Regions from separate parts of the Inquilinus sp. CA228 genome, predicted to be linked through region 2. Evidence: predicted binding sites of a transcription regulator. Region 2 holds the regulator's gene; the other holds the start of a gene.
The links. Region 2 encodes LexA, which represses DNA repair genes until DNA is damaged. Its sites were predicted from a motif close to ATGTTCTANTTTGGTTC; they were not measured.
Positions count from the first base shown of each region.

Region 1 (10,463 bases), on a different contig from region 2:
GGCGTGATGCGCCCGCATCTCCGTCGCCGCCCGGCGCGGCGTCACCACCGGTTTCAGCTGGTCGCGCAGCCGCGCCGTGGTGGCGTAGACGGCGCCGAGATCGGCGACCGCGTCCTCGGTCCGGTCGAACACCCGGACATGGTCCAGCACGGCGTCGGCGCCGGAGGCGGTCGGCACCGCCTTCGGGTTCGGCCAGCCGTCGCGCGGCCGCACCAGGCGGAGGTCGGTCAGGCCGCAATTCAGCATCGCCCGGGCCGCGGTGCCGATGTTCTCGCCCATCTGCGGCTCGATCAGGATGATCGCCGGGCCGCCCAGCGCCGGGTCGCGGGTCTGGTCGGTGCCGGCCATCAGAACGGGTCCATCAGTTGGGCGCCGTGGCGCCGGCCCGCAGCAGCGCATAGGTGAAGCTGTCGCCCAGCGCCTCGAAGGAGGCGTCGATGACGTTGGTCGAGACGCCGATGGTCGACCAGCGCGTGCCGTCGGCATCCTCGGTCTCGATCATCACACGCGGCATGGCGCCGGTGCCTTCGTTCGAGCGCAGGATGCGGACCTTGAAGTCGACCAGCCGCAGCGGCTTCAGGCCGGGATAGATCGGCTCCAGCGCCTTGCGCATGGCGTTGTCGAGCGCGTTGACCGGGCCGTTGCCGAAGGACACCTCGTGCCAGGTCTTGCCGCCGACGCGCAGCAGCACCGTGGCCTCGGATTCCTGCACCACCTCGCCGCGGGCGTTGAAGCGGCGCTCGTCGACCACGGTGAAGCGTTCCATGGCGAAGAAGGCCGGCACCTGGCCCAGCATGCGCCGGGCCAAGAGCTCGAAGCTGGCGCCGGCGGTGTCGTAGGAATAGCCCTCGAACTCGCGCTGCTTCACCAGGTCGACCAGCCGCTCGACATTGCGGTCCTTCGGGTCGATGGCGACGCCGATCTCGGCGAAGCGCGCCAGGATGTTCGCCCGGCCGGCCTGGTCGGAGACGACGAGGTGGCGGCGGTTGCCGACCCGCTCCGGCGCCACATGCTCGTAGGAGCGCGGGTCCTTGGCGATGGCGGAGACGTGCAGCCCGCCCTTATGGGCGAAGGCGCGGCCGCCGACATAGGGCGCGCCGGACTGCGGCGTGCGGTTCAGGCGCTCGTCGAACCAGTGGCTGAGATCGGTCAGCGAGGCCAGGCCGGCCTCGCTCACCCCGGTCTCGTAGCCCATCTTCAGCATCAGCGTCGGGATCAGCGTGACCAGATTGGCGTTGCCGCAGCGCTCGCCCAGGCCGTTCAGCGTGCCCTGGATCTGGCGCACCCCCGCCCGCACCGCCGCCAGGCTGTTGGCGACGGCGTTGCCGGTGTCGTCATGGGTGTGGATGCCCAGCCGGTCGCCCGGAATGTGCCGGGCCACGGCCGTGACGATCTCGGTCACCTCGTGCGGCAGCGCACCGCCATTGGTGTCGCACAGCACCACCCAGCGCGCGCCGGCCTCGTAGGCCGCCTGGGCGCAGGCCAGGGCGTAGTCCGGATTGGCCTTCCAGCCGTCGAAGAAATGCTCGCAGTCGAAGCCGACCTCGCGGCCGCGGCCGACCACCTCGGCGACGCTGTCGCGGATCAGCTCGAGATTCTCCTCGCGCGGGATGTTCAGCGCGACGTCGACATGGAAGTCCCAGGTCTTGCCGACGATCGAGACCGCCTGCACGTCGCAGTTCAGCAGCGCCGCCAGGCCGGGATCGTTGGCGGCGCTGCGGCCCGGCCGCCGGGTCATGCCGAAGGCGGTGAAGCGGGCTTTGGCCAGCTTCGGCGGGTCGCGGAACAGCGCATCGTCGGTCGGGTTGGCGCCGGGCCAGCCGCCCTCGACATAGTCGATGCCGAGCGCGTCGAGCTTCCTGGCGATGGCGATCTTGTCGGCCACCGAGAAGTCCACGCCCTGGGTCTGCGCCCCGTCGCGCAGGGTGGTGTCGAACAGCCAGATCCGCTCGCTCATCGCTTTACCCCACCCGGCGCCACAGCGTGCGGTCCGGCTTGTCTTCCAGCGCGATGCCGGCGGCGATCAGCTGGTCGCGGAGGCGGTCGGCCTCGGCGAAGTCCTTCGCCGCCCGTGCCGCCCGACGGTCCGCCACCAGCGCATCGATCTCGGCGTCGCCCAACCCCGAATCCGCCTTCGCCCGCCAGCGGAACCAGTCCTCCGGCGCCTGCTCCAGCAGGCCCAGCAGCCGGCCGCCCGCCAGCAATCCGGCCGCGAGGCGGGCCTGCTCGGCGGGGTCGGTCGCCTTGTTCAGCTCGCCCACGGCCTCGTGCAGCGCGGCCAGGGCCTGCGGCGTGTTGAGGTCGTCCTCCAGCGCCGCCAGCACCGCCGCCGGCGCCCGGACCGACAGGTCCGTCACCGCATCGACCACGCGTAGCGCGCCATAGAACCGGTCGAGTGCCGCCCGTGCCTGGCGCACCCCGTCCTTGGTGAAGTCGAAGGGCTGGCGGTAATGGCCCGACAGCAGGGCATAGCGCAGCGCCTCGCCGGGGAACTCCTCCAGCAGCTCATGCGGCGTGTAGAAGTTGCCGAGCGACTTCGACATCTTCTGGCCTTCGACCTGCAGGAAGCCGTTGTGCAGCCAGTAGTTCGCCATCACCGGCGTGCCATGGGCGCAGCGGCTCTGCGCGATCTCGTTCTCGTGGTGCGGGAAGACGAGGTCGATGCCGCCGGCATGGATGTCGAAGACGGTGCCGAGATGGGCGGCGGCCATGGCCGAGCATTCGATGTGCCAGCCCGGCCGGCCGCGGCCCCAGGGGCTGTCCCAGCCCGGCTGATCGTCGGTCGACGGCTTCCACAGCACAAAATCCGCCGGGTCGCGCTTATAGGGCGCAACCTCGACCCGGGCGCCGTCGATCTGCTCGTCGCGGTTGCGGCGCGACAGCTGGCCGTAATCCGGCATCGACGGCACGTTGAACAGCACATGCCCTTCGGCGGCATAGGCATGGCCGTTGCCCACCAGCGTGCCGATCATCTCGACCATCTGCGGGATGTGCTCGGTGGCGCGCGGCTCGACATCGGGCAGCAGGGCGCCGAGCGCCGCCATGTCCGCGGCGAAGACCTCGCCGGTGCGCCGGGTCAGCTCGCCGATCGGCTCCCCGTTGGCCTTTGCCCGCTCGATGATCTTGTCTTCGATGTCGGTGATGTTGCGGGCATAGGTCACCCGCGGATACAGCGTCCGCAACAGCCGGTACAGCACGTCGAAGACGACGATCGGGCGGGCGTTGCCGATATGGGCGTAGTCGTAGACCGTCGGGCCGCAGACATACATCCGCACATGGCTCGGGTCGATCGGGACGAAGGTTTCCTTCGTCCGGGTGAGCGTGTTGTGCAGAGAGAGCGCCACGGGTCGCAGTCCTAAGGTCAGACCTGTCCGGTCGGGACCGCGACGATTACCAGATCAGGCCCCTGGCGTCCAAGGTTCCGGCCGCAGGGCAGCCCGATCAGCGACGCTTACCGAACCAGCCCTTGCGCTGCGGCACCATCGGGGTGCCGGCCATCAGCGGCGGGCCGGCGGGGGCGGCCTCAGGCTCGTCGAACTGGGCGGTCAGGGACGGGCGATGGGCGCGGGCCGACGCGGAAGGGTGCGGCGGTTCCGCCACCGCAGGCCCCAGCCGGGCCGCGCGGGCCGGTTCGGCCGGCGGCTTCAGGCGCAGGCGCGGCGCCGGTTCGGCCGGGCGCGCCTGGACCGGCGCCGGCTCGGGGCGAAGCGCCGGGGCGGCCGGGCGGGCGGCCGGTGCCGCCGCGGCCGGACGGATCTCGACCCGCGCCGGCGCCGGGTGGCCGAGCGTGGCGCAATCGACGAAACGGTCGCATTCCGACTGGAACAGCGGGTCCATGCGGCGGCCGGGGCCGATCGCGATCACCCGCTTGCCGTGGCGGCGCAGGCTGCGGACCAGCGGCAGCAGCGCCGCGCTGCCGGTCACCAGCACCACCGTGTCGATGCTGCGATCGAGCAGCGCCAGTTCCATGGCGTCGACCACCAGGCGCAACGAGGCCGCGTCGCGGCCCGGCTCGATCTCGGTGGTCTGCACCTGGTCGAAGCCGTGGCGATGGGCGACGCCGCGCAGCTCGGACAGCGTCGCCCAGTCGGCATAGGCGATGCGACGGGCCGGCCGGCAGACGGTGCCGAGCCCGACGAGGATGCGGGCAAGATCCTCGGGCCCATCATCGACGGACGCGGCGCCGGGCAGCGACGCGACATCGAGGAAGACCGCGGCCACCGGCAGCGCCGGGGTGTCCAGGGCAGGCGAAATCTCGTCGGTCATATCGGGTTCTTACTCCCGACCGCGGGTCGGCGCCAAGGGGGGTAGGGTCAAGTTTTAAGCAAGTTTTAACAGGATGGGGCGTTCACGCCACATCGCCGGAGAGCCGGGCCAGCGCCCGCTGCCGCCCGATCAGCGGCAGAAGGCCGCGCAGCTCCGGGCCGTGGTCGAGGCCGGTCAGGGCCAGGCGCAGGGTCAGGAACAGCGGCTTGCCCTTGACCCCGGTGCGGTCGCGCACCGCCGCCGTCCACGCGCCCCAGGTGGCGTCGTCCCAGGGTTCGGGCGGCAACAGCTCGGCCGCGGCGGACAGCAGGGCGGCATCGGCGACGACCGGGGTGACCGGGCCGGTGACCACCCGCCACCACTCGGCCGCGTCATCGAGCCGCTGCAGGTTCGGACGCAGCACCGCCCAGGCCGCCTCGTCGACGGCGCCGAGGCCGAGCGCCGCCAGCCGGTCGCGCACCGCCGCATAGGGCGTCTCATGCAGGATGCGGCCGTTCAGCCGCTCCAGCTCGGCCGGGTCGAAGCGCGGGATGGTGCGGGAGAATTTGGCGAAGTCGAACTCGGCGACCAGATCGTCAAGCGACAGCCGCGGCTCGATCGGGTCGGAGGTGCCGAGCTTGGCCAGCAGGCTGGTCACCGCCAGCGGCTCGATCCCCTGCTGCCGCAGGCTGCGCAGCGACAGGCTGCCCAGGCGCTTGGACAGGCCGTGGCCCTCGGCGTCGGCGATCAGCGAGAGATGGGCATAGGCCGGCGGCGCGGCGCCCAGCGCCTCGGCCAGCTGGATGTGCATGGCGGTGTTGGCGACATGGTCCTCGCCGCGCACCACCAGGGTGACGCCCATGTCGATGTCGTCGACCACCGAGCCGATGTGATAGAGCGCCCGCCCGTCCTCGCGCACCAGCACCGGGTCGGAGATGTCGCGGCCGTTGAAATGCACCCGGCCGCGGACCTTGTCGTCCCATTCGACCGGCGCATCCGCCATCTTGAAGCGCCAGTGCGGCCGGTGCCCTTCCGCCTCGAGCCGGGCCCGGTCGGCGTCGGTCAGGGCCAGCGCGGCGCGGTCGTAGAGCGGCGGCAGGCCGCGCGCCAAGAGGCTCTTGCGCTTGAGCTCCAGCTCCTCCGCCGATTCGTAGCAGGGGTAGAGCCGGCCGGCCGCCTTCAGCCGATCCTGCGCCGCCCGGTAGCGGTCGGTGCGGTCGGACTGGCGGGCGAAGCCGTCCCAGCCGAGACCGAGCCAGCGCAGATCCTGCTCGATCGCCGCGGCGAATTCGGCGCTGCCCCGCTCGGTGTCGGTGTCGTCGAGCCGCAGCAGGAAGCGCCCGCCGGTGGCGCGGGCGGCGAGCCAGCAGACCAGCGCGGTGCGGACGTTGCCGACATGCAGCAGGCCGGTCGGGCTGGGGGCGAAGCGGGTGATGATCGGGGCGGAGGTCGGCAAGTCGGTCATGGGCGGGGAGATAGCACGATCCGGCCGGTAACGGAAAAGGCCCGGAACCCCGGGCCTTTCCATCGCAGAGGGCGATCCGTCGGTCGTCGGCGGCGATCACTCGTCGCCGTCGACGCCGCCCTCCGGCCCGCCGGCGGCCATCATGCGGTCGGAGACCAGCCCGGCATTGGCCCGGATCTTGGCCTCGATCGCCTTCGCCGTCTCGGGATTGTCGCGCAGGAAGACCTTGGCGTTCTCGCGGCCCTGGCCGATGCGCTGGCCGTCATAGGAGAACCAGGCGCCCGACTTCTCCACCACCCCGGCCTGGACGCCGAGGTCGAGCAGCTCGCCGGTCTTCGAGATGCCTTCGCCATACATGATGTCGAATTCGACGGCGCGGAACGGCGGCGCCATCTTGTTCTTCACCACCTTGACCCGGGTCTGGTTGCCGGTGACGGTCTCACGGTCCTTGATCGCGCCGATGCGGCGGATGTCGAGCCGGATCGAGGAGTAGAACTTCAGCGCGTTGCCGCCCGACGTCGTCTCCGGATTGCCGAACATCACGCCGATCTTCAGCCGGATCTGGTTGATGAAGACGACCAGGCTGTTGGATTTCGAGATCGAGCCGGTGAGCTTGCGCATCGCCTGGCTCATCAGCCGGGCCTGCAGGCCGGGCTGGTTGTCGCCCATCTCGCCCTCGAGCTCGGCCCGCGGCACCAGCGCCGCCACCGAATCGATGACGATCACGTCGATCGCGCCGGAGCGGACCAGGGTGTCGGTGATCTCCAGCGCCTGTTCGCCGGCATCGGGCTGCGAGATCAGCAATTCGTCGATGTTGACGCCCAGCTTGCGGGCATAGGTCGGGTCGAGCGCATGCTCCGCATCGATATAGGCGCAGGTGCCGCCGGCCTTCTGCGCCTCGGCCACGGCGTGCAGCGCCAGCGTGGTCTTGCCCGAGCTTTCCGGTCCGTAGATCTCGACGATCCGGCCCTTCGGCAGGCCGCCGATGCCGAGCGCGATGTCGAGGCCCAGCGAGCCGGTCGAGATCACCTCCGCGTCGACCTGGGGCCGTGCCCCGAGCTTCATCACCGACCCCTTGCCGAAGGCGCGTTCGATCTGGGTCAGGGCGGCTTCCAGCGCCTTGGTCTTGTCCATCGGGGCTCTTTCCACAACGCGGAGAGTCGGGGTCGACATCACCAGTCCCTTCCAGTTGCATGGCGCCATACGCCGCGTCAATGCAGCTCTTGTACATGTTTTGTTCGCATCGAGCAAGGCCGGCTGTCCGAGGCCTCTTTCGCGGCCGCAGCTTCGCAAGCAGGATCAATCCGCTTCGGGCTAACACCAAGGCCGGGAGAACGAACCGATGCCCAAGGACGCCACGCTCGACCGCCACCTCGCCCGCATCCAGCGGGTGATCGACCACATCGTCGCCCATCTCGACGACCCGATCGACCTGGACCGGCTGGCGGAGGTGGCCTGCTTCTCGCCGTACCACTTCCACCGGGCCTACCGGTACCTGCTGGGCGAGACCGTGGCCGACACGGTGCGCCGGCTGCGCCTGCACCGCGCCGCCGGCACCCTCTTGGAAAGCGAGACGGCGGTGGCCCGCATCGCCCGCCGGGCGGGGTACGGCAGCACCGCCGCCTTCAGCCGGGCCTTCGCCGAGCGCTACGGCCAGCCGCCGGGAGCCTATCGCGGCACGCGCCGGTCATTCCCCTTCGACTCACCCGAAGGAGAGACAGCCATGCCCGACGTGACCTATCGCAGCCTGGCGCCGATCCGCGTCGCCGCCGTCCGCCACATCGGCCCCTATCTGGAGGTCGGCCGCAGCTTCGACATCCTGATGTCGTGGGCTCGCGCCCGCCAGCTGCTGCGCCCGGGGGCCCGCAGCCTGGGCATCTATTACGACGACCCGGCGGCAATGCCGCCCGACGCACTCCGCTCCGACGCCTGCCTGGAGGTGCCGGAAGGCGTCGCCGGCGAAAGCGAGGTCGCCCTCCGCACCGTCGCCGGCGGGCCGCACGCGGTGCTGCGCCACACCGGCCCCTATGCCGAGCTGGAGCGGTCCTATGCCTGGCTGTACCGGACCTGGCTGCCGACCAGCGGCGCCGAGCCGGCGGAGGCGCCGATCTTCGAGGAGTATCTGAACGACCCGCGCAGCACCCCGGCCGCGGCGCTGATCACCGACATCCACCTGCCGATCCGGGCGGTTCCAGGAGGGCACGGCTGATAATGCCGGAAGGCCGGATCAGGGAATGATCCGGCCTTCCGCGCTGGTCCGATCAGACCTCAGAACGGATAGACGTCGCCGGTCGGCAGCCGGTCCACGGCCAGCGGCAGCGTGGCGTTGGGCTTGCAGGTCACCGCCCGCCGCCAGCTCGGCTCCGCGGCGGTGGCGTAGGAGCCTTCGGGATACGGGCCGGGGGCCTCCGCCGAGACCGGGTTCGGGCCGGTCGGCACGTTGATCGTCTCATAGGACGGCACGCGCTGCGGCTGCTCGCCGGCGGCGACAGGGGCCGCGGCGAAGGGGATGTAGGTGTCGTCCGACTGATCCTCGACCGACGGTCCGGCCGCGCGGCGCGCGGCGCGGCGGTCGCGCGCCGAGGACACCGGAGCCATGGCCACGACCGGCCCCTGGAATCGCGCCGCCGCGGCGGGCGGAACGATGTAGGGCTGTCCCGGCACAGTCGGGGCCGAGGCGGCCGGCACGAAAGCAGGAGCAGCAACCGGCGCCAGCGCGACCGGCTGCCCCGGCGCCGCCGCTTCGACCGGATAGCAGTTCGGCACCGGCAGGCACTGGAAGGTCGCCCCCTTGCGGCCCTCGACCACGTCCTCGACCTTGAACACGGCCAGGCGGTTGATCTGGGCGCATTGCGAGTTGGCGTAGATGGCGGCCTGATCCGCACTGTTGATGAAACCCGCATAGTCGACGCGAGTCTCCTTCGGCGTCACCGGATCGATCCCGCAGCCCGAGACGGCGAGAACGGCGGCGAAAAGCGCTGCGCCACGAAGCATCGAATACCCTCGATCTGAAAGCCCCTCGCCGCCACCCTAACACGGACACGCAGCGAGGCGGAGACGAGAACCGCGCCTTTCGGCCCGAGACACGCAAACGATAACGGCGCTTCTCGGCCCAAGACACGCCAACGACAACGGCGCCTCTCGGCGCCGCGGGGATCGGTCAATCGTCGCGGTGGGTGCGTTCCAGCCGCTCGTGGCGCTCCTGCGCCTCGAGGCTGAGGGTCGCGGTCGGCCGCGCCTCCAGCCGCTTGACGCCGATCGGCTCGCCCGTCTCCTCGCAGAAGCCGTAGGAGCCGTCCTCGATCCGCCGCATCGCGGAGTCGATCTTGGACAGGAGCTTGCGCTCGCGGTCGCGGGTCCTGAGCTCGAGCGAACGGTCGGTCTCGGCGGAGGCCCGATCGGTCAGATCCGGCTCCTGGATGCCGCCATCCTGCAGGCTGCTCAGGGTCGCGTTGGATTCGGCGAGGAGGTCGGCCCGCCACTTCAGAAGCTTGCGCCGGAAATATTCCAGCATCATCGGATTCATGAAGTCTTCATCATCCGACGGCCGATAATCCGGGGGCAGAAGCATCGCTGTCATCGCAACAACCACTCACTGTCTGACGTGCCGGCCTTCGTCCGAGCCTAAGCGGCGCGGAGTATAGGGAGACGCCGGAACGGAAACAATCGAAACGATGCGCGGATCGTGTTTTATAATGCGCTGTTTTTGTTGGACTTTTAACGACCGCACAAGATCCGTCGCCCCCGGACGCCGCTTCGCCTCGCAGCATCGGGGTGCCGCAGCGACCCACCGGCATCAGGGCCGGCCGGGCACATTGCGGCATGCGGCGCCCTGATAGCGCCGAACGGGGCGGGAACGCAAGGGGATCAGAGTGTGGCGGCAATCCGACCGGCCATGCGCCGGGCGAAAGGCTGCGCCCGAGCGCCTCCCCATTCCTCTCTCCATCAGCGCAATTCGGCCCCAATCCCACCGTCTTCTGGGCCGAAGGCGCCATCAGACGGGGAGAGGCAAATGAGCCTGGAACCGGATGGTCGCGGGCGGCCTTCGACGCGCGGCCCGGCCGGACGGCGCTGCAGAATGCTGCTGCCGATCCTGCTGGCCGGCGCGGCGGCCGGCTGCGCCCCGAAGACCGAGCCGCCCCCGCCATCGCCGCCGGGCACGGCCCAGAAGGACCGGATGGCCGAGATGCTTCAGGTTCCCATCCCCCAGGGATGGATCCTGGCCAATCGCGGCCCGATGCCGGGCATGATCCTGTCCGAATACGTTCCTGCCGGCCAGACCGTGGACCGGTGGACCGACATGATCGCGGTGATGACCATCGATCGCCGGGCGGCGCCTTCGCTGGCGGTGCTGGCGGAGAGACTGGATCAGAGGTTCCGGGCCGGGCCGGGATGCGCCGTGGCGCCACTCGTGGAGCCGCCGACGGTCCGGTCCGACGGTCCCTACCCCTATGCCGCCCAGGCGGTTCTCTGCGGCAGGACCGAACGGTGGGGCAAAGGCGAGTACATGGTGCACCGGATGATCGAGGGCCGTGATGCCTATTATGACATCCAGCGCTCCTGGCGCCTGCCGCCGGCGGCGACGAGTGCGGATCTGCCGGTGACGGCAGAGATGCGCGACGAGGCCATCGGGTTTCTGTGGACCGCCGCCGTCTGCGACAACCGCCTGCCGGACCGCAAATGCTAGGCCACCTTACTTTCCCGGCAACCGGACGAACTGGCTGAGGAAGATTACCAGGGCGCAGCCGATCGG
Region 1 is NZ_JBQJIK010000031.1:52,622-63,084, reverse strand. It holds gene ACTOWL_RS17170 (RNA methyltransferase) at 1-348, opposite strand, end outside; gene cimA (citramalate synthase) at 362-1,957, opposite strand; gene cysS (cysteine--tRNA ligase) at 1,962-3,344, opposite strand; gene ACTOWL_RS17155 (NYN domain-containing protein) at 3,442-4,266, opposite strand; gene gltX (glutamate--tRNA ligase) at 4,349-5,710, opposite strand; gene recA (recombinase RecA) at 5,807-6,883, opposite strand; gene ACTOWL_RS17140 (AraC family transcriptional regulator) at 7,053-7,919, shown strand; gene ACTOWL_RS17135 (hypothetical protein) at 7,979-8,704, opposite strand; gene dksA (RNA polymerase-binding protein DksA) at 8,871-9,290, opposite strand; gene ACTOWL_RS17125 (hypothetical protein) at 9,789-10,397, shown strand; gene ACTOWL_RS17120 (hypothetical protein) at 10,404-10,463, opposite strand, start outside.
Region 1: recA (recombinase RecA) is a predicted target of LexA. The motif match lies at 6,934-6,950, and genes of this name have one in related genera.

Region 2 (10,463 bases):
GATGCGCGAGGCGCTGTGGGAGACCCAGATCGGCTTCCTGTTCGCGCCGCTGTACCACAGCGCCATGCGCCATGTCGGCCCGGCGCGGCAGGAGCTGGGCACCCGCACCATCTTCAACCTGCTCGGCCCCCTGGCCAACCCGGCCGGGGTCAAGCGCCAGCTGCTCGGCGTCTTCGCCGAGGCCTGGGTCGAGCCGGTGGCGCAGGCGCTGAACCAGTTGGGCAGCGAGACCGCCTGGGTGGTGCATGGCAGCGACGGCCTGGACGAGATGACCACCACCGGCCCGACCGCGGTGGCCGAGCTGCGCGGCGGCCAGATCCGGCGCCTGACCGTGACGCCGGAGGATGCCGGGCTGCGCCGCGCCGTGCCCGAGGACCTCAAGGGCGGCGATCCGGCCACCAACGCCGCCGCCCTACGCGCCGTGCTGGGCGGGGCGCACGGCGCCTATCGCGACATCGTGCTGCTTAACGCCGCAGCCTGTTTCATCATCGCCGATCGCGTGGCCACATTGCCGGATGGCGCCGCCCTCGCGGCCCGCACCATCGACGACGGGTCGGCCGCCCGCGTGCTCGAGCGGCTGGCCCGCATCACCAGCCAGGGAACGGCCCGGGACGCATCATGAGCGACACCCTCACCCGCATCGTCGCCGACAAGCGGCGGCACATCGAGGCCCGCAAGGCGGCGGTGCCGCCGGCCGAGATCAGCCGCCTGGCCGACCGCGCCGCGCCGCCGCGCGGCTTCGTCGCCGCGCTGCGCCGGGCGCAGGCTGAAGGCCGCTACGGCCTGATCGCCGAGATCAAGAAGGCCTCGCCGTCGAAGGGGCTGATCCGCCCCGACTTCGACCCGCCCGCCCTCGCCCGCGCCTATCGCGACGGCGGCGCCAGCTGCCTGTCGGTGCTGACCGACGTGCCCTATTTCCAGGGCGCCGACGAGTACCTGACCGCCGCCCGCAACGCCGTCGAGCTGCCGGTGCTGCGCAAGGACTTCATGGTCGACCCCTACCAGATCGTCGAGGCCCGGGCGCTGGGCGCCGACTGCATCCTGCTGATCATGGCGGCGCTGGACGACGCCACCGCGCGCGAGCTGGAACAGGCGGCCATCGACGCCGGCATGGACGTGCTGGTCGAGGTGCATGACGCGGCCGAGCTGGACCGGGCGTTGAAACTCCGCTCGCCGCTGCTCGGCATCAACAACCGCAACCTCAAGACCCTGCAGGTCGACCTCGCCACCACCGAGGCGCTGGCGGCGCAGGTCCCGGGCGACCGGTTGCTGGTCTCCGAGAGCGGCCTGTCCGCCCCGGCCGACCTGGCCCGGATGGCCCGCGCCGGCGCCACCACCTTCCTGATCGGCGAAAGCCTGATGCGGCACGACGACGTCGCCGCCGCCACCCGGGCGCTGCTGACGCCGGCCGCGAGATCCTCGGCGGCATGACCGGCGAGCTGACCCATTTCGATGCGGCCGGCCAGGCCCGCATGGTCGACGTCTCCGCCAAGGAGGCAACGGTGCGGGTGGCGCGGGCCGGCTGCCGGGTCGAGATGAAGCCGGAGACGCTGGCGCTGATCGCCGCCGGCGGCCATGCCAAGGGCGACGTGCTGGGCATCGCCCGCATCGCCGGCATCATGGCCGCCAAGCGCACCGCCGAGCTGATCCCGCTGTGCCACCCGCTGCCGCTGTCCAGCGTCGAGCTGGCGCTGCGCTGCGACGCCGAGCACAGCCGGGTCGAGATCGAGGCCACGGTCAAGGTCACCCACCGCACCGGGGTGGAGATGGAGGCGCTGACCGCCGCCTCCGTCGCCGCCCTGACCGTCTACGACATGTGCAAGGCGGTGGACCGCGGCATGGTCGTGACCGACCTGCGGCTGCTGCACAAATCCGGCGGGCGGTCAGGCACATACGAGGCCCAGCCATGATCCCGGTCGCCGAGGCCCGCGCCCGCATCCTCTCCGCCTTCGCCGCCCTGCCGGCCGAGACCGTGCCGCTGCCCGCCGGGCTGGGGCGCATCCTGGCCGAGCCGGTGGCGGCGCGGCTGACCCAGCCGCCGCTCGACGTCTCGGCCATGGATGGCTGGGCGGTGCGGGCCGCCGATGTCGCTTCCGTCCCCGCGACGCTGCGCCGGATCGGCCAGGTCCCGGCCGGCGGCCGCTTCGAGGGCACGGTCGGCCCCGGGCAATGCGTCCGCATCTTCACCGGCGCGCCGCTGCCCGATGGCGCCGACGCCGTGGTGCTGCAGGAGGACACCGACGCCGACGGCGACCGGGTGACGGTGCGCGAGGGCGTCGCCGCCGGCCGCCATGTGCGCAAGGCCGGGCTCGATTTCCGGACCGGCGACGTGCTGCTGCAGCCCGGCCGGCGCCTGACCGCACGCGACATCGGCATCGCCGCCTCAACCAACCATCCCTGGCTGCATGTGCGCCGCCGCCCCCGCGTGGCGGTGCTGGCGACCGGCGACGAGATCGTGCTGCCCGGCGAGGCGCTGGGGCCGAGCCAGATCGTCAGCTCCAACAGCCATGCCCTGGCGGCCTTGATCCGCAGCTGCGGCGGCGAGCCGGTCGATCTCGGCATCGCCCGCGACAATGCCGACTCCCTGGCGGCGCTGGCCGCCGGCGCCCGCGGCGCCGACCTGATCGTCACCACCGGCGGCGCCTCGGTCGGCGAGCACGACCTGATCCGCTCGGTGCTCGGCGAACGCGGCCTGGCGCTCGACTTCTGGACCATCGCGATGCGGCCGGGCAAGCCGCTGATGTTCGGCCGGCTCGACGACACGCCGCTGCTCGGCCTGCCCGGCAACCCGGTCTCGACCATGGTCTGCGGCTGGCTGTTCCTGCGCCCGGTGCTGTGGGCCCTGCAGGGCGCGGAGTCGCCGGAGAATCGCGTCGCCGCGACACTGGGCCGCGACCTGCCGGCCAATGACCGGCGCGAGGATTACCTGCGGGCCCGGATCGAGCGGACGGATTCCGGTTATGTCGCCACTCCGTTCCCGGCCCAGGACAGCTCGATGCTGTCGCTGCTGGCCGCGGCCGACGGGCTGGTGATCCGCCCGCCCCATGCCCCGGCCGCGGCGCGCGGCGAGGCGGTGGGGGCGGTGCTGTTCGGCGACGGCATCTGACGCGCCGATCGTTACAAGGAAGTAAAGAACGGACAGCGCCACAGTTAGGCGCTTGTGTTTTTGTTTTGTTCCTCCTAATGTTCTCTCCAGGGATTCGGCCGCGCCGCGGCCTCTGCGAACGGAGGATGCCTTGCTGACGCGAAAGCAACAGGAGTTGTTGTTGTTCGTTCACCGCCGTCTGGAGGCGGACGGCGTCAGTCCTTCCTTCGACGAGATGAAGGATGCCCTGAGCCTGAAGTCGAAATCGGGCATCCATCGACTGATCACCGGCCTTGAGGAGCGCGGTTTTATTCGGCGACTGCCGCATCGGGCTCGGGCGCTGGAAGTGCTGCGTCTGCCGGACTGCCTGAAGTCGGACACGCCGGCGACGACGGCCGAGGATGACAATGTCGTTCCCTTCCGGCCCGTGCGCTCCGACGTCGCCCTGCCCGGCCGCAAGCTGGAGCGCGCCGATCTCAGCAACCCCGAGCTCGGCGTCCGCCTGCCGCTCTACGGCCGGATCGCCGCCGGCATGCCGATCGAGGCGCTGCGCGACCATTCCAACTACGCCGAGGTGCCGGCCTCGCTGCTCGGCCCGGGCGAGCACTACGCCCTGGAGGTCGCCGGCGACAGCATGGTCGAGGCCGGGATCCTGGACGGCGACACCGTCATCATCAAGCGCTGCGACGCGGCCGATCCCGGCGTCATCGTCGTCGCCCTGGTCGACGACAACGAGGTGACGCTGAAGCGGCTGCGCAAGAAGGGCGCCTCGATCGGGCTGGAGGCCGCCAATTCGGCCTACGAGACCCGCTACCTGCCCACCGACCGCGTCCGCATCCAGGGCCGCCTGGTCGGGCTGCTGCGGACCTATTCGTAAGCTCCTGCGCCCCTCCTCGGGCGGGTCGTGACCGCGTGAGGCGCTCCACCAGCAGCCGGCATCGGGCCAGCGGCGCCGAGCGGGCCACGGCGCAGCAGGTCGCGGAAGCGGCCGGCGTCTCGATCTCCGCCGTCTCCCGCACCTTCACCAAGGACGCCAGCGTCTCGCCCCGGATGCGGGCCCGCGTCCTGGCGGCGGCGGAGGCGCTGGGCTACCGCCCCAACCAGCTGGCGCGCAGCCTGATGACCGGCCGGACCGAGCTGGTCGGGCTGGTCTCGAGCCATTTCGCCAACCCCGCCTTCATGGACGTGTTCGACCTGTTCACGCGGGAGCTGCAGCGGCGCGGGCTGCGGCCGCTGATCGCCAACCTGTCGGAGGATGGCGGCGCCGACTCCGCCCTCGACATGATGCTGCAATACAGCGTCGACGCCGTGCTGATCGCCACCTCCGCGCCGCCCGAGGGCTTTGCGGAGTCCTGCGCCCGCGCCGGGCTGCCGGTGGTGCATGTGTTCGGCCGGGCGGGGGCGGCGGTGCCGGTGGTGACGGTCGACAATGTCGCCGGCGGGCGCCTGGTCGCCGAAGCGATGCTGGCGCGCGGCCTGCGGCAGTTGGCCTTCCTCGGCGGGGCCGGGACCGATTCGTCGTCGATCGACCGTGCCGCGGGCTTCTCTCAGGGGCTGGAAGCGGCGAGACTGCAGCCGATGGCTGTAGAGTTCGCCGGCGACTATTCGCATGAGCATGGCCGCCGCGGCATGCACGCTGTGCTCGACCGGCACCGGCCGCAGGCGGTGTTCTGCGGCGACGACATCCTGGCGCTCGGCGCCTTCGATGCCTGCCGCGAGCGCGGCCTCGCCGTGCCGCAGGACATCAGCATCGTCGGCTTCGACGACATGAAGCTGGCCTCCTGGCCGAGCTATCGCCTGACCACGGTCCGCCAACCCATGGCCGAGATGGTGCGCCACGCCATCGACCAGATCGCCGCCCGCCTGGCCGATCCCGACCACCCGATCCAGGGCCGGCTGTTCGACATCACCCTGGTTGAGCGCGACAGCCTCTAGGCGCCGGACCGCAGCCCTTTCAGATACCGTATCAACTGCCGCGCGCAGGCTTCCAGCGGGGCGGCATCCTGTTGCGCCTTGGCCTGGGCCATCGCCCCGGAATAGGCGGCGACGATGAAGGCGGCGAGGTCGTCGGCATCCGCCGGGACCAGCCGGCCGGCCGCCTGGTCGGCGCGCAGCCGAGCCGCGATCGCCGCCCGCCAGGCTTCGAACACCGCCTGCGTCGCCGTGCGGAACTCCGGATCGGCCAGCGACAGCTCCAGCGCCAGGTTGTTCAGCGGGCAGCCGGAGACGGCGCCGCGCCGACGCAGCCCGGCGGCGATCCGGTCGAACACGCCGACGATGCCGTCGATCGCGTCCGGCGCCGTGCGGACCGGCTCGATCCAGGTCTCCTCAACCTCCGCCGCCACCCGGTCGCGGATGATGGCGAGGCCGAGCGCCTTCTTGGTCGGGAAATGGTGATAAAGCGCGCCGCCGGTCACCCCGGCCTCGCGCATCAGCTCATGCATGCCGGTGGCCTGGTAGCCGCGGGACTGGAACGCCTCCGCCGCCACATCCAGCAGGCGCCGCCGCATCCCCTCGGGGTCATAGCTGCGCTTTCGCCGGCTTTCGCTCTCGGTCATGCCCCACCGTAACATATTGACCCAACCGGACAATCAGTCTGTTCTAAAACCGGGCAACCGGTCTGTTCTGATAACAGGAGGCGATCATGCAAAGTGGGACCTTCAGCCCGGTCGTGGAGTTGCGGCGCTACACGCTGCATCCGGGGCAGCGCGATGTGCTGATCACGCTGTTCGACCGGGAGTTCGTGGAGACGCAGGAGGCGGTCGGGATCGACGTCATCGGCCAGTTCCGCGACCTCGGCGTGCCCGACCATTTCGTCTGGCTGCGCGGCTTCCCGGACCTGCGGTCGCGGACCGAGTCGCTGCGGGCCTTCTATGACGGGCCGGTGTGGCAGGCGCATCGCAGCGCTGCCAACGCCACCATGATCGATTCGGACGACGTGCTGCTGCTGCGGCCGGCGCGTCCGGACTCGGGCTTCCTGCTCGGCCCTGACCGCCCTGCCTCCGGCAACGATGGGATCATCATGGCCACAACCTGGCATCTTCTGCCTGAGGCCGAGGCCGAATTCCCCGAGATGTTCGAGACCGTCCTGGCGCCGATGCTGGGCGATGCCGGCGTGCCGATCCTGGCGAGCTTCGTGAGGGAGCACGGCGAGAACGGCTTCCCGGCCCTGCCGGTGCGGGAGGACGCGCGGGTCTTCGTCTGGTTCTCCCGCTTCCCGGACCGGGCCACCTATGAGCGCCACGCCGCGGCTCCCGGCTTCGCCGAGGCGCTGCGGCCGCATCTGGCCCGGCCGCCAGAGGTCGCCCTGCTGTCGCCGACGGCCCGGTCACGGCTGCGCGGCTGACCCTCACACGTCCGCGATCCGCACCCAGGCGCGCTCGCGGGCGGAGCGCAGGGCGGCGGCGGTCACCCGGTCGACCTCCCAGCCGTCGCGGAAGGTCGGCCAGACCGGCCGGCCGGTCGCCACCGCCTCGAGGAAGTCGCGCGCCTCGATCACGATCTGCTCGTTGTAGCCGGTGCCGTGGCCGACGCCCTGGTTGAAGGCCAGGTAGTCGGGATGCGCCGGCCCGGTCAGCAGACGCTGAAAGCCCTGGCGCGCCGCCGGCCGTGCGGCGTCGTACAGCCACAGCTCGTTCTGGTTCTCCTGGTCGAAGGCCAGGGCGCCCTTGGTGCCGGTGATGCGGTAGGTGTAGCCCATCTTCCGCCCGGCGGCGACGCGGCTGAAGCTGAGCGAGCCGGTGGCGCCGCTGGCGAAGCGCAGCAGCATCTGGCCCTGGTCGTCATTCTCCACCCGCTCCTCGCCCGCCGGCCCCGGTCGCGTCGCCCGCACGATGTTCAGATCCGCCACAAGCGAGTCGATCGGCCCGACCAGCCGCAGACAGGCGTTGACGATATGCGGGCCGACGTCGCCCAGCGCCCCGGCCTCGCTGCCGGTGGCGATCCGGGTGCGCCAGGAGGCCGGCGCCCGCGGGTCGTGCAGGTAGTCCTCGACATGCTCGGCGGTGACCTGGATCACCTCACCGATCTCGCCGGCATCGATGATCTGCTTCGCCAGCTGGCTGGCCGGGGTGCGGATGTAGTTGAAACCGACCATGGTGGCGACGCCCGCTTTCTCGGCCGCGTCGACCATGGCCTTGGATTCGGCCGGGTCGCAGCCCAGCGGCTTCTCGCAGAACACCGGCTTGCCCAGGCGCAGCGCCTCGGTCGCCATGGCCAGATGGGTGCGCGGCGGGGTGGCGATGATGACCGCGTCGACCGCCGGGTCGGCCACCAGCGCCCGCCAGTCCGCGGTCGATCGGTTCCAGCCCCAGGCCTTGGCATGGGCGGCTGCACCCTCCTCCGTGGTGCTGCAGATCATCTCGCAGACCGGGATCAGCGGCGGCTGGAACGCCGTGCGCACCAGCTGCAGGCCGATGCTGTGGGCCTTGCCCATATAGCCGGCCCCGATCAGCCCGATCCGAAGCGTCCCCGTCATCGCTTTCCTCCCTGGTCCGCATGATCCTACCCCGCGGGAACTCTACCGGTCTCGATCCGATTTGCAAGCGCTTGCAAATCTGATTACGCTGCGGCATCCGACAGGGAGGAGCGGCATGAAGACCTACACACCAGACACGATCGACCCGGCCGCGATCGTGGCGGAGCTGCTGGACGGCGCGGGCGCGGTGGTGCTGCGCGGCCTGTTCACGGCCGCGGAGATCGCCGAGGCGCGGGCGGTGGTGATGCGCGAATCCGAGGGCAGCACGGCCAAGGTCACGCATTTCCAGGGCGCCGCCGAGCAGGAGGGCAAGATCGCCCTGCAGCGCCGGGTATGGAACCTGCTGGCCAAGGGCCAGGTGTTCTCGCGCATAGCGGCGCATCCAACCCTGATGACGGTGATGCGCGCCTTTCTCGGCAGCGAGTTCATCATGGGGTCGATCGCGGCCAACCGCATCCTGCCGGGCGGCCCGGGCCAGGAACCGCATATCGACTATCCCTACTGGGACATGCACAAGCCGGAGTCGCATCCGGTGCGGATCAACGCGTCCTTCCCGCTGAACGCCCAGGCGACGATCCTGCTCGACCCCTTCACCGAGGAGACCGGCGCCACCGCCTATGTGCCCGGCACGCAGAAGGAGCTGCGCTACCCGGCCGAGAGCGACCGCTTCCACGAGCGCTGCGCCCGCATGCTGGGCGAGCCGGGCGACACCGTGGTGTTCTTCGGCGCGGTCTGGCACTGCGCCATGCCGAACCGGTCGCAGCAGGAGCGGTCGGCGATCCTGATCCAGTATCTGCCGAAATTCGTGAAGCCGATGGAGGATATGCCGGCCGCCCTGCCTCGCGCCTTCGTCGAGCAGGCCAGCCCCGACCTGCGCCAGCTGCTGGGGCTGAACTACCCCTATCCGGAGGTGTTGGACGCCGCCAAGGCCGGCAACGCCGAGGGCCGCACGATGATGGCGACGGCCCGCTGACCGGTCATTCGGGCGCCGCCGCCCGGAACGGGGCCGGCGCCCAGGGGCGGTCGCCGACCGCCTCCGCCACCGTGGCGATCTCCGGCTGCGGGCCGGAGAGATCGACCGTGATGCCGCCGGCGCGTCGCAGGTCGAAGCGGTCCCAGACGCCGAAGCGCGGCCGGCACCAGCCCGGCGCCACCAGGTCCGTGATCACCAGATCGGCCACGGCGCAGTCGTCGTCGAAGCCCTCGCCGCCTCGGGTGAAGGCCACCGTGGCGTCGACGAAGCGGTAGAGGCAGCCGCGCGGGTCGCAGGCCAGCCGGTCGCCGGCGGCCGCCCCCTGCTGCGGCCAGGGCGCGTCTTCGGCCGCGGCCTCTGCCCGCAGCCAGATCTCGCGGATGAAGCGCTCGCTGCGGCGGGTGGAGAAGGCCAGGCCGCCCTCCGGCACCCGCACCGCCGCCAGCCGGCCGGTGCCGTCGACCAGGATCTGCGGCGACGGCGCGGTCAGCGCCGCGACCAGCACCAGCGGCAGGGCCAGCAGCCCCAGCAGGCGCAACCGCCCCCCGGCCAGGCACAGCCACAGCCCGCCGACGGCGCCGGCGACCAGACCCCAGGCCGGGATCGCCGGCACCGCGAAGGCCGCCAGCGGCCAAGCGGCGACGGTGTTCGCCACCCACAGCATCGCCTCGATGCCCCAGCCCAGCAGCGGCAGCACCCAGCCGTCGAGGCCGAGCAACATGGCCGGATAGGCCAGCAGCACGCAGGGCATGATCCACAGCGAGGTCAGCGGGATCGCCATCAGGTTGGCGGCGACGGCCAGCGGGGCGAAGCGCTGGAAGTGGTAGATGGCGAAGGGCGTGGTCGCCACGGTGGCCACCAGCGTGGTCAGCACGATGCCGCCGAGATAGAACAGGATCCGGCGCGCCGGCCCGGCCTCGGCCCGCCACCCGGCGAGATGCGGCCGCAGCGCCTCATAGGCCGCGATCAGCGCGATCACCGCGGCGAAGGACATCTGGAAGCTCGGCCCCGGCAGCGCCTCGGGCACCGCCAGCAGCACCGCCGTGGCGGCCAGGGCGACCAGCCGCATCGAGATCGCCACCCGGTCGGCCATCACCGCCAGCAGCACCATGCCGGTCATGACGCAGGACCGCACCGTCGGCACCGAGGCGCCGACCAGGATGGTGTAGCCGACGATGCCGAGCAGCGCGACGGCGGCGGCCCACTTCTTGATCGGCCGGCGCAGCGCCACCGGCTCGATCAGCGCCAGGCCCAGCCGGACGGTGCCGAGCAGCAGGATCGCCACCAGGCTGATATGGATGCCGGAGATCGACAGCAGATGGGCCAGGCCGGAATCGCGCATCGCCTCATTGGCCTGGTCGCTGATCCCGGCCCGTTCGCCGGTCAGGAAGGCGACGGCGATGGCCCCGGCGTCGCCTTCCACCTGAGCCCGAACCCGGGCGGCAATCCCGTCCTGCAGCCGGGCCAGGTTGGACGGCGCGGGGTCAGTTTCGTTCAGCCGCTCCACCCGGCCCATGGCGAAGCCGGTGCCGCCGATGCCCTGGAAGAACAGCTGCCGCCGGAAGTCGAAGCCGCCCGGATAGGCCGGCCCGTCCACCGGCGCCAGTGTCGCCCGCACCCGGATCCGGTCCCCGGCCGCGGGCACCGCCTCCGCCCCGAGCAGCCGCAGCCGGACCGCCGCCGGCGTCGCCTCCGGCGCCAGCCCTTCCAGGGCCAGGTCGCCGAGCACCACGCGCACGCCATGCGGCAGCAGGTCGACCGTCTCGACCGTGCCGGTCACCAGGCCGCGCCGCTCGCGGTCGAGCAGCGGCGCGGCCACCGCCCGGGTGCGCAGCTCCGCCGCCAGGAAGCCGACGGCGACGGCCAGCAGCAGCGCGGCGAAGCCCAGCGCCCGCGGCCGGCGGCGCAGCAGCAGTGTGAGCAGGCCG
Region 2 is NZ_JBQJIK010000006.1:114,352-124,814, reverse strand. It holds gene trpD (anthranilate phosphoribosyltransferase) at 1-622, shown strand, start outside; gene trpC (indole-3-glycerol phosphate synthase TrpC) at 619-1,431, shown strand; gene moaC (cyclic pyranopterin monophosphate synthase MoaC) at 1,428-1,910, shown strand; gene ACTOWL_RS04520 (molybdopterin molybdotransferase MoeA) at 1,907-3,106, shown strand; gene lexA (transcriptional repressor LexA) at 3,237-3,962, shown strand; gene ACTOWL_RS04510 (LacI family DNA-binding transcriptional regulator) at 3,998-5,020, shown strand; gene ACTOWL_RS04505 (LmrA/YxaF family transcription factor) at 5,017-5,643, opposite strand; gene ACTOWL_RS04500 (NIPSNAP family protein) at 5,730-6,431, shown strand; gene ACTOWL_RS04495 (Gfo/Idh/MocA family protein) at 6,435-7,562, opposite strand; gene ACTOWL_RS04490 (phytanoyl-CoA dioxygenase family protein) at 7,678-8,535, shown strand; gene ACTOWL_RS04485 (ComEC/Rec2 family competence protein) at 8,540-10,463, opposite strand, start outside.